3 regions of the Streptomyces sp. NBC_00690 genome follow, and region 2 is predicted to be linked to each of the others. Evidence: riboswitches for the same ligand, from Rfam matches in the RefSeq annotation. Region 2 holds a riboswitch; each other region holds the start of a gene.

Region 1 (3,271 bases), 3.4 Mb from region 2:
CCGAGGGCACGCAGCGCCTGGGACGCGTACGCCGTGGCGATCACACTGCCCGTGGTGGCGCCCGTGTAGCCGGGGAAGGCGCCGTTGGAGAACTGAGCCCTGCGCAGGTAGTCGCGGGCCTTGGTCACTGCCGTGCGCTGATCGCCCGCCTTGTGGAGGGCGAGGACGGCGAGACCCGTGGTGGCGGGGTCGCCGTCACAGTTCTCACCGGGGCCGATCAGGACGCTGCTGACACTGCCGTTCCGACATTGGAGCCGAGCCAGCCTGGTCACCGTGTCCACCGGGGGCCGGACGCCGCCGCGCAAGAGCGCCAGCACCCCGAGTGCCTGTCCATCGGTGTACGCCGCGTTGCGGAAGTCGCCCTTGGCGGTGCAGCCAGGTGTGTGGGTACCGGACTCCGGGCCGCTCACACAGACGTTGTCCACCAGATCGGCGAGCAGATCGTGTCCGCCGAAGTCATGGGGGTCCGCCTCCGCCACCGCTGCGACGAGGGCAAGGCGAGCAGCTGCCGTTGCGTCCGGCGGCTCGTTCCGACCCGCCGCATAGGCGTAGGCATCGGTGGCCGAGCCCAGGAAGGCGATCGTCCTGTCCAGGGTTGCACTCTTGCCGTCCGCAGCGGCGAGGGCGAAGGCGGCCTCGGTGGTGAGGAAGTGGTTGGGCGTTTCGGAGCCGTCATCCACCACTCGCTCGCCGTCCGTCAGCTTCCCCCGCACCCATGCGGCGGCCTTGGCTATCTTCACCTCGGCCGGTGGCACGTTGGGTACTTCGGGATCGGGCCCGGGAGTGCCGCCTCCTGCTCTCACTTCGTCAGGGGTGAACGTCGGTCGTCCCGTGCTGCCACCGATGTCGGTGCCGCCGAAGACCCAGGCGTCCACGTCCCCCGGCCGGGGCCTGCGGTCCATCGCGCCGTACTGGCTGTACGACCAGTCGTCGTCACCCGCTGCGGCGACCCAGTAGGACCAGTACGCGGTCGCTTGTGGCGTGAGGACGCAGTCCTCCACGTCCGGAGTCGGGTACTGCGTACCGGAGTTGAACGATCCATGGCCGATGCGACAGATGAACGCCGGACCATCGTGGCCGGTTCCGGCCGTACTGAAACCGGCCTCGTGCAGCAGTTCGTAGCCGGTGGTGGGAGTGGCATCGCAGCCCCGTTCCACCGCCCCGCCGAAGGGCCCGAAGTCCACGGCGACCACGGCACCGGCACTCGCGGTGCACTGCGCCATTGGGTCTGCCGCGACCGCGGGGGCGTTGACGAAGGCGACACCGGTGCCGCCGAGAAGAAACACCGCCGACAGCAGCGCCACCAGCGCTGTCCGCCTTCTCCGTCCGACTCTGCCCACCACGGCTCCTCACATCAGCCGTGCGACGGCCGTGGTTGAGGGGCCGCTCCCCGAAGTCATCGCAGGTGGGAAGCGCCTGTCGACCACGCCGTAGTCCGCGACGGCGCTTCTCGCTGAAAAACTGTTGCTCCAGGCATTCCGACTCGCCCGGCTCCGGCCGGGCCTACGGTTGCGGGTCAGTGCCGGATTTCGACCGGCTTTCCCTGAAGTGCAGTGCGTATCAGGCGGATTGGAACATGCAGATAAAGACAGCGTCAAGGTGACCTGAATCGCCACCGGGTGATTCCCGGCCACCGTCGTGGCCGATCTGGTGCACTCGCCACCGCTCGGGTAGCGTCCAGGGCTGCCACATGGGGGAATCCGGTGTGAATCCGGAGCTGACGCGCAGCGGTGTGGGACGGCAAGGACCGTTCCGAGCCCGAATGCCCATGCGGTGCAGCAGCGCTCGAAGCCGTACCACGCGATTGGACGACGGCCCGAACTCGCCCCGGCCGCACCAGTTTTCCCGCGGCCCTGCGCGCCCGGCGTCGGCGTCCCTGTCACCACAGGAGCAGGCCATGCACCGTCCCTCGACCTCCCGCCGCCTCGCCTTGGCGGTGCCCGTAGCCATCGGGCTCATCGCCCTGACCGTGCCGCTTGCGGCAGCGACCTCCACACCGGCCCAGATCGCCACCTCCAAGACCAACGGCGTCGCCTACCTCAAGTCCCTCCAGGCGGCGGACGGTTCGTACGCGGGCTCCGGGCTCTCCAACGAGTGGGCGTTCAGCGCCTTCGCCGCGGCCGGTACGGCGGTCGTGGACGTGACACCCGGTGGCGATGTGACGAAGAACGCCCGAACCGTCTATCGGAACCTGCTGGCGACCGCTGGTTGGCCCGCGGCCTCACCCGTCGTCACCGACTACGAGCGGGGCACGCTGAACGCCTACGCGGCGGGCATCGACCCCGCCCGGGTGTCCGCCTCCCGCAATCTGATCGCCGATGTCTACGGCTACTGGCAAACCGCCGAAGCCGGCTACTTCGGACCCTCGGCCAACTACAACGGCACCGTCTTCGCCGCGCTCGCGCTCGCCGGTGCAAAGACCCAGACGGGTACTCAGCGCGTGCCCCAAGCACTCCTGGACAAGGTGACCACCCGCATCCGGGCCAACCAACACAACGACGGCGGTTGGGACTACCAGAAGGCCGAGGGCAACCCCACCCGTCTCAGCGCCGCCAGTGATGTCGATATGACCGGCGCCTCGATGGCGGCCCTGTGTGCGTCCGGAGTCCCGAACACGGACACCGACATCGTCCAGGCCAGAACCTTCCTCAAGAACAAACTGGTCCCCGCGACCGGCGCGTTCAACGCGATGTACGGGATCAACACCAACTCCAACGGATGGGCGGTCGCCGGACTCAACGCCTGTGGCATCAACGCCCAGACGGGCGACTTCCTCACCTCCATGGGCAAGACCCCCATCGACTTCCTCATCGCCCAGCAGTACAACCCGGCCGGCGGTTTCAAGTACAAGCCCAGCGACACCGCGCCCTCCGCCTACGCCTCCATCGACGCACTCCGGGCCGTCGCGGGCGGCGGCTTCACCACCGCTCCGCCCACCCCCGTCACTCCCGGCGCGCCGAAGTGGGTCGCCGAGAGCGCCTTCACCCCCGGCACCGCCACCGAACTCGCCCTCAGCGTGGACGACGGCGCAGGCGGTCTCAAGGTCTGTTCGGTCGCCTTCACCCCCACCGCAGGTACGAGCACGCTCTCAGACGTGCTGAACGCGGCGGCCTCGGCCGCCACGCCGGCCGGTTGCGTGACCTCCGTGACACCGGCGTCGGGCTCCGGCACCATCACCGAGATCAACGGCAAGTCCAACAGCGGATCCAACACCTGGAAGGTCAGCGTCGATGGCTCCGCCTTCGCCTCTGCCACCCGGGGCAAGGCGGTC
Region 2 (3,271 bases):
GCGGTAGGCGGCCAGATAGTGGTGCGATGGCGGCAGATCGGGATCGTGGTAGATCGCGATCGGGTTCTCGCCGAAGCCGCGCGGCGGCTGGATGACGACCAGCAGATTGCCGTGCCGCAGGGCGGCGAGGACGATGTCGCCCTCCGGATTGCGCGACCGGTCCACGAACATCTCACCGGGCGGCGGCCCCCAGTGCTCCTCCACGGCGGTGCGCAGCTCCTCGGGGAGGGTGGCGTACCAGCGCCGGTAGTCCGCCGCGGGGATGCGGACCGGGTTGCGGGCCAACTGCTCCTCGGTGAGCCACTCCCGGTCGTGCCCGCCCGCGTTGATCAGGGCCCGGATCAGCTCGTCACCGTCGCCGGACGCCAGCCCGGGCACGTCCTCGGTGCCGAAGTCGTAGCCTTCGGTGCGCAGTCGCCGCAGCAGCGCGACCGCACTCGCGGGGGTGTCGAGCCCGACCGCGTTGCCGATGCGCGAGTGCTTGGTGGGATAGGCGGACAGGACCAGCGCAAGGCGCTTGTCCGCGGCGGGTATGCGGCGCAGCCTGGCGTGCCGCACGGCGATCCCCGCCACCCTGGCGGCGCGTTCCGGGTCGGCGACATAGGCCGGCAGCCCATCGGCGTCGATCTCCTTGAAGGAGAACGGCACGGTGATCAACCGCCCGTCGAACTCGGGCACCGCGATCTGACTGGCCGCGTCCAGCGGGGACACGCCCTCGTCGTTCTCCTCCCAGTCGGCGCGCGATCCGGTGAGACACAGGGCCTGGAGGATCGGTACGTCGAGCGAGGTGAGCGCACCCGCGTCCCAGGACTCGTCGTCACCGCCGGCGGACGCCTCGGCTGGCCGGGTGCCACCGGCTGCGAGCACGGTCGTCACGATCGTCTCGGCCGCCCGCAACTCCTCGATCAACTCGGGCTCCGGCGCCCGCAACGAGGCCACGTACAGCGGCAGCGCCCGGCCGCCCGCCGCCTCGATCGCACCGCACAGGGTGTCCACGAACGCGGTGTTTCCGCTCATGTGGTGGGCGCGGTAGTAGAGGACGGCGATGGTGGGGCCGTCCCCGGCAGCGGACGTGCGCTCCAGCCGCCCCCAGGAGGGTGCGGGTGCCGGCGGGTCGAAACCGTGGCCGGTGAGCAGGACGGTGTCGGAGAGGAATCGCGCCAACTGCTCCAGGTTGGCCGGGCCGCCGTGGGCGAGATAGGCGTGGGCTTCGGCGGCGATGCCGATGGGGACGGTGGAGGCGGCCATCAACTGTGCGTCGGGCGCCTGTTCACCGGTGAGGACCACCAGCGGCAGACCGCTGGCCCGGATCCGGTCGAGTCCGTCCTCCCAGGCACGCACCCCGCCCAGCAGTCGTACGACGACCAGCCCGGCGCCTTCGAGCAGCGCGGGCAGGTCGTCGAGGGCGGTGCGGGAAGGGTTGGCATAGCGGAAGCCGACCGGTCCACCGGCGGCTCGGGCACTGAGCAGATCGGTGTCGGACGTCGACAACAGGACGATGTCGGGTGCGTCGCCCGGGGGGTTCGGGGGGCTGGCCGGTCCATCGGTAGAAGGGGTCTTCGGTGCGTGCGGCATACGGCATCGGGCCTTCCTCGGGGTGTCCACGCCCCGGGCAGTGTCGGACGACGGGAGTTCCTGACTCGCCGCCCCGACGACTGCCTTCGTCCGGCCGGCTCACAGTGGCGGGACCGCGCCGGATTCACACCGGGCTTCCTCCGCTGTCGCCTTCTGCGTTGCCGGACCGGGTGGCCCGTCCCCGAAATAGTAAGGGTCGCCTTTTCGGTGCGGTTCATACCGTCTTACTGGTGTGGCTCATACCGTCCCAAATGACGGTCGTGGCTGGTCGGTATGCTCGCCGACATGCCCACCTCACCCCGCCCGGCCCAAGCCGGCGCCACCGGTACGACCCCCTCCGGGGTGCGCGGTGACGCCTGCCCCGGTTCCCTGCGGCTGCACCGGGCGGACGACGGCGCACTGGCCCGGATCCGGATACCCGGGGGTGTGCTGCGCCCGGCGCAGGCCGAGGCACTGCTGACGGCGGCCAGACGGCTGGGCGACGGCGAACTGCACCTCACCTCCCGGGGCAATGTGCAGTTGCGCGGACTCGGCGAGCAGTGCGGCGGAGAGTTGGCCCAGCTCCTGGGAAATGCAGGGCTGTTGCCGTCCGCGACCCATGAGCGGGTGCGCAACGTCGTGGCCTCGCCCCTGGCCGGACTGGACGGACTGGACGGAAGCGGCTCGGGGCCCGGCGTACGGGGTTGGTTGAGGGCACTGGACGAACTGCTCTGCGCCAGCGCTCGGGCGGCGGCCCTGTCGGGGCGTTTCCTGTTCGCCCTGGACGACGGACGCGGGGACGTGGACGCCCTGCGCGCGGATGTGACCCTGCTGGCCGCCGGGACATCCGGACGGACCGCGAGGGACCACGACGGTGGCGCCGGACTGCGGATCGGGGACAGCGATGACGTACTGCTGCTGTCCCGTTCGGACGATGCTCCACGGGCCGCGCTGCTCTGTGCTGAAACGTTCCTGGATGCGGCCGATCTCACACCCGAGGCCAAGGTCTGGCGCGTACGGGACCTCCCTGACACCGGCGCACGACTGCGGGAAGGGACCCTGGCACGGCTCGCGAAGGCGGGCATCCCCCTGACGGGCATCCGACGGCACCCCCGGCGAGAGACCGCCACCCCGCCCCCGTACGGAATCGTCACCCCACCGGACCCCCGACCGACTCCCACCCCGCCCGTCCCGCCCACGCCGCCCTCCGTATCTTTCCCGTCTCTCCCATCCCTCCCGTCCCTTCTGTGCATCCCGCGCGGCCCGAGCGGCCCAGCTGAGGCCATCCGCCCCAGCGCCCCCGCCGCCACCTCCCCGGCCGCGCTCTCCATCGGCGCCCCCCTCGGCCGCCTCACCGGCCCCCAGTGGGAACGGCTGACCAGCACCGCCCGGAAGACGCCCGACGGCGAACTGCGCCTCACCCCCTGGCGCGGAGTGATCGTCACCGGCATGCCAGGCGACCAGGCCGGCAGCGCCCTCGACGAACTGGCCGCCACCGGGCTGATCACCACGGCCGACTCCCCCTGGAACGGTGTCGGCGCCTGCATCGGCATGCCCGGATGCGCCAAGTCCTCGGCCGACGTCCGCGCCATGGCCGAGGCCGTGGTCTCATGGGAACTCCCTTCCACAGCAGGGAGGTTCACCCAACTCCCCGTCTACTGGTCCGGCTGCGAACGCCGTTGCGGACGCCCCCCGGGAGACCGGGTCGATGCCCTCG
Region 3 (3,271 bases), 2.7 Mb from region 2:
GCACTTCCGGTCCCCGGGTGAGGATCGCGGCCGACGGCAGACGAGCTCCCTCCCCCGCCTGTGCACGGCAGGAGACCGCGGCGGCTTCCGGCCATCGCCCGGCACCAAGCCCGGCCGGACGGGGTCCTCATCGCTCGACTACAGGGCAGCGCAGGCCAATTGCCTGAGACCGGGCAGCCCAGGTGGCTACACCGCTTGACGGAAGCTGCGCCTTCTGGAACGCGAGCTCTTCGGCGGCCAAGCGGGTTGAGATAGCGCCCTTGGTGAGGAAGGGTCTGTGGTCATGGAGTACTTCTGCTACCACCGAGACCGGCTGAACTCCCTGGCGCTACGCGAGGAATTGCTGGAGGAGCACTGGTCCTACATGGACCGGTACGCAAAGGATCTGATCGCTCGCGGTCCGACCTTCGCCGATGATGATGAAACGCCCACGGGAAGCGTGCACATCGTCGATCTGCCCGATCCCGCGGCTGCCCGTGCGTTCGCCTTCGACGAACCCAACTACCAGGCCGGTGTGTACCGGGACGTGCTACTGCGCCGGTGGCGCAATGTGCTGGGGCGCACCATGTGGGATTTTCCCGGTGGCCAAAGCGGTGGCAATCGGTACCTGGTGCTGGGCCTCGGCGAGGGCCTGGCCGCAGACCTCGCCCTGCCGACCGAACAGGACGAGCTGATCGCGTACGGGCCGCTGCTGTCCGACGACGGCGACACCTGGCTGGGTACGGCGGTGCTGCTCAGCGCCCCAGATCCGGATACGGCACGCGCCACCCTGACTGCGGACCGGTACGCGGACATTGAGGTCCACGCCTGGGAGTTCGGCGGGCGTCGATGAGTCACGCAGGCACCGGGCTCACGGTCGTCGAGGACGTCCGCCCGGGCAATCTTTTGCCGCCGGAGGCCGGCTGGCGGATCGCGCGAGGGATCGCGGCGCCGGACGGTGCGGTCGGGAAAGCGCTCGACACCACGTGGTGGCGCCGCCTTGCAGATGCTGACGGCGAGTTCCTGGTGGCAGTCCTCGGACATCGGATCGGCGGCAACGACTCCTCGTGGACCACGCGCTACACCGGGGGCGGTGTGCCGGGGCTGACCGGCGACCCCTGGTTCGTGGCGCTCTCCCTCGACGGGTAGGTGCTCCTGGCGGAAGAGCCCAGCACGGACGGGCCTCGGGTGACGGCCCGCGTCCTCGCCGGGCTGCTGCACGACCGCGACACGGCATGCGCGGCGGTCACCAATCCGGCGATCCCGGTCCCCGTCCTGCATCGCATCCTGGCCACCGCCGGGGCAGCCGTGGCGGCCCGGAGCTGATCACCACCAGCCCACCGGGCAACCATGGCGGTCCGACCCAGAGCTCCGGCGGACCCCTTCCCCGGCGAATGGCGTTGGCCCACAGCAGAGCTCTCGCCCGGCCTGGAAGCGCGGGATGGTGCCATCGCGCAGATGCGTTCCGGTATCCGCGCGCCGCTCTGACCGGGAAGGCCGACAGCCGCCCCGGCCACCTTCGGGTTGGTGGATTGCACCATTCGACCCGGTCTTCGCCGTGTGACCTGCGCTTCAACTGCGGCCCAGACATACGATCCGGCCGCGCGGTCTGTCATGATGACGCCGAAAGGCGACGGCGGATCGAGGAAACCGGTGTGAATCCGGTGCGGTCCCGCCACTGTGATCGGCGAGCGAACCCCAAACAGACCACTGCCCCTACGCGGGTGGGAAGGCTGGGGCGAGCCTTGACCCGAGAGCCAGGAGACTCACGCGGTCGCCTCCTCGACAGAGCTGGGGCGGATCTCCCCAGAGGGGAGGGTGAGTCGGGATGCCCGAAGGGCAACGTTCCGGGGCTCCGGTGCCGTGCCGGGTCGTCGTGTGCCGGGACTGCTGCTGCGGCAGCGCGAAAGTGACCGGTATCGATCACGCAGCGCAGGTCGCCGCGCTGAGCCGGGACCTACCGGTACGGATCTCCGAGTGTCTGGACGTCTGCGACCAGGCGAATGTGGTCGTCGTCCAGCCCTCGGCTGCGGGACGCGCCGCCGGTGCCCGACCTGTCTGGCTCGGCCTCGTCAACGACCCCGCCGCAACCGACGACATCGTCGACTGGGTACGCGCGGGCGGCCCCGGAGAGGCCCCGCTGCCGGAGATCCTCGGCCTGTACGCCTTCACCCCGCCACGGCGGGTCCGTGACGCGTCGTCCGGCGACCCTCGCTGAACCCTTCCAACCGACCGCGGCGCACGGGCGTCCGCGGTGAGAGGACCGACCACATCATGGCGAAACGCTCCCTGTCCCTGCTGGCCGCTGCCGCTTTCCTGGTGGCGGGCTGTGGTGGTGGCACATCGACCGACCGGGACGATCCCGCCGCCTCGGGATCCTCGCCTGAGGGCTTCCCCGTCACCGTGACCAACTGCGGGGTGAAGACGACGTACGAGCGTCCGCCGCGGCGCGCGGTGACGCTGAACCAGCACGCCACCGAAGTGCTGCTCGCGCTCGGTCTGGAGAAGTCGATGGCGGGCACCGCCTATCTCGACGACAAGATCCTCCCCGAGTACCAGGACGCCTACGGGGGGATCAAAGTGCTCTCGAAGGAGTACCCGTCCTTCGAGGTGCTGCTCAACGCCGAACCGGACTTCGCCTACGCCGGGTTCGCGAGCACCTTCGACGAGAAGGAGGGCCGCAGCCGGGCCGCTCTCGCCAAAGCGGGCATCGACTCCTATCTGAATGTGGAGGAGTGCCCGACGGGACCGGTGACGATGGCGATGATCGGCGAGGAACTACGCGGCATCGGGAAGATATTCGGGGTTCCGGAGCGTGCGGAACGCGAGGTGAAGAAGGCCGAGGCGGCGCTCGGTGCGGTCGACAAGAAACTCGGCGGCGTCGATGCGCTCAAGGTGTTCGTGTACGACAGCGGGGACAAGACGGCGTTCACCGCGGGCGGCGCGGGCGTCGGCAACGAGATGATCAAAGAGGCGGGCGGGACGAACATCTTCGCCGATCTGGACAAGCAGTTCGGTGATGTCTCGTTCGAGCAGGTCGCCGAACGGGCCCCCGAGGTCGTCGTGATCTATGACTACGGGGACCAACCCCTCGCGGCCAAGAAGAAGTTCCTGTTGTCGCACCCGGCGCTCCAGGACGTGCCCGCCATCAAGAACAAGCGGTTCGCGGTGCTCCCGTTGTCCTCGACCGTGCTCGGGGTGCGAGTACCGGCGGGTGTGGAGTCGTTGGCCCGTCAGCTGCACCCGGACCGTTTCCGGTGACGGGCGCGCCCCGGGCCTTGGGTGACGTTGT

Evidence for each region. A riboswitch is a leader RNA that binds a small molecule or an ion and turns the genes downstream of it on or off. The one in region 2 is predicted to bind cobalamin.
Region 1: it holds a riboswitch for cobalamin, as region 2 does, so the genes downstream of both, OID54_RS05265 (hypothetical protein) here and cobN (cobaltochelatase subunit CobN) in region 2, are expected to answer to the same signal.
Region 3: it holds a riboswitch for cobalamin, as region 2 does, so the genes downstream of both, OID54_RS31715 (hypothetical protein) here and cobN (cobaltochelatase subunit CobN) in region 2, are expected to answer to the same signal.

What each region holds. Positions count from the first base shown of each region.
Region 1 is NZ_CP109009.1:1,198,308-1,201,578, reverse strand. It holds gene OID54_RS05270 (prenyltransferase/squalene oxidase repeat-containing protein) at 1-1,340, opposite strand, end outside; cobalamin riboswitch at 1,653-1,783, shown strand; gene OID54_RS05265 (hypothetical protein) at 1,898-3,271, shown strand, end outside.
Region 2 is NZ_CP109009.1:4,612,673-4,615,943, reverse strand. It holds gene cobN (cobaltochelatase subunit CobN) at 1-1,575, opposite strand, end outside; cobalamin riboswitch at 1,611-1,770, opposite strand; gene OID54_RS20190 (cobalamin biosynthesis protein CobG) at 1,849-3,271, shown strand, end outside.
Region 3 is NZ_CP109009.1:7,275,860-7,279,130, reverse strand. It holds gene OID54_RS31730 (YciI family protein) at 284-832, shown strand; gene OID54_RS31725 (hypothetical protein) at 829-1,128, shown strand; gene OID54_RS31720 (hypothetical protein) at 1,168-1,305, shown strand; cobalamin riboswitch at 1,565-1,767, shown strand; gene OID54_RS31715 (hypothetical protein) at 1,808-2,197, shown strand; gene OID54_RS31710 (ABC transporter substrate-binding protein) at 2,254-3,240, shown strand; gene OID54_RS31705 (FecCD family ABC transporter permease) at 3,258-3,271, shown strand, end outside.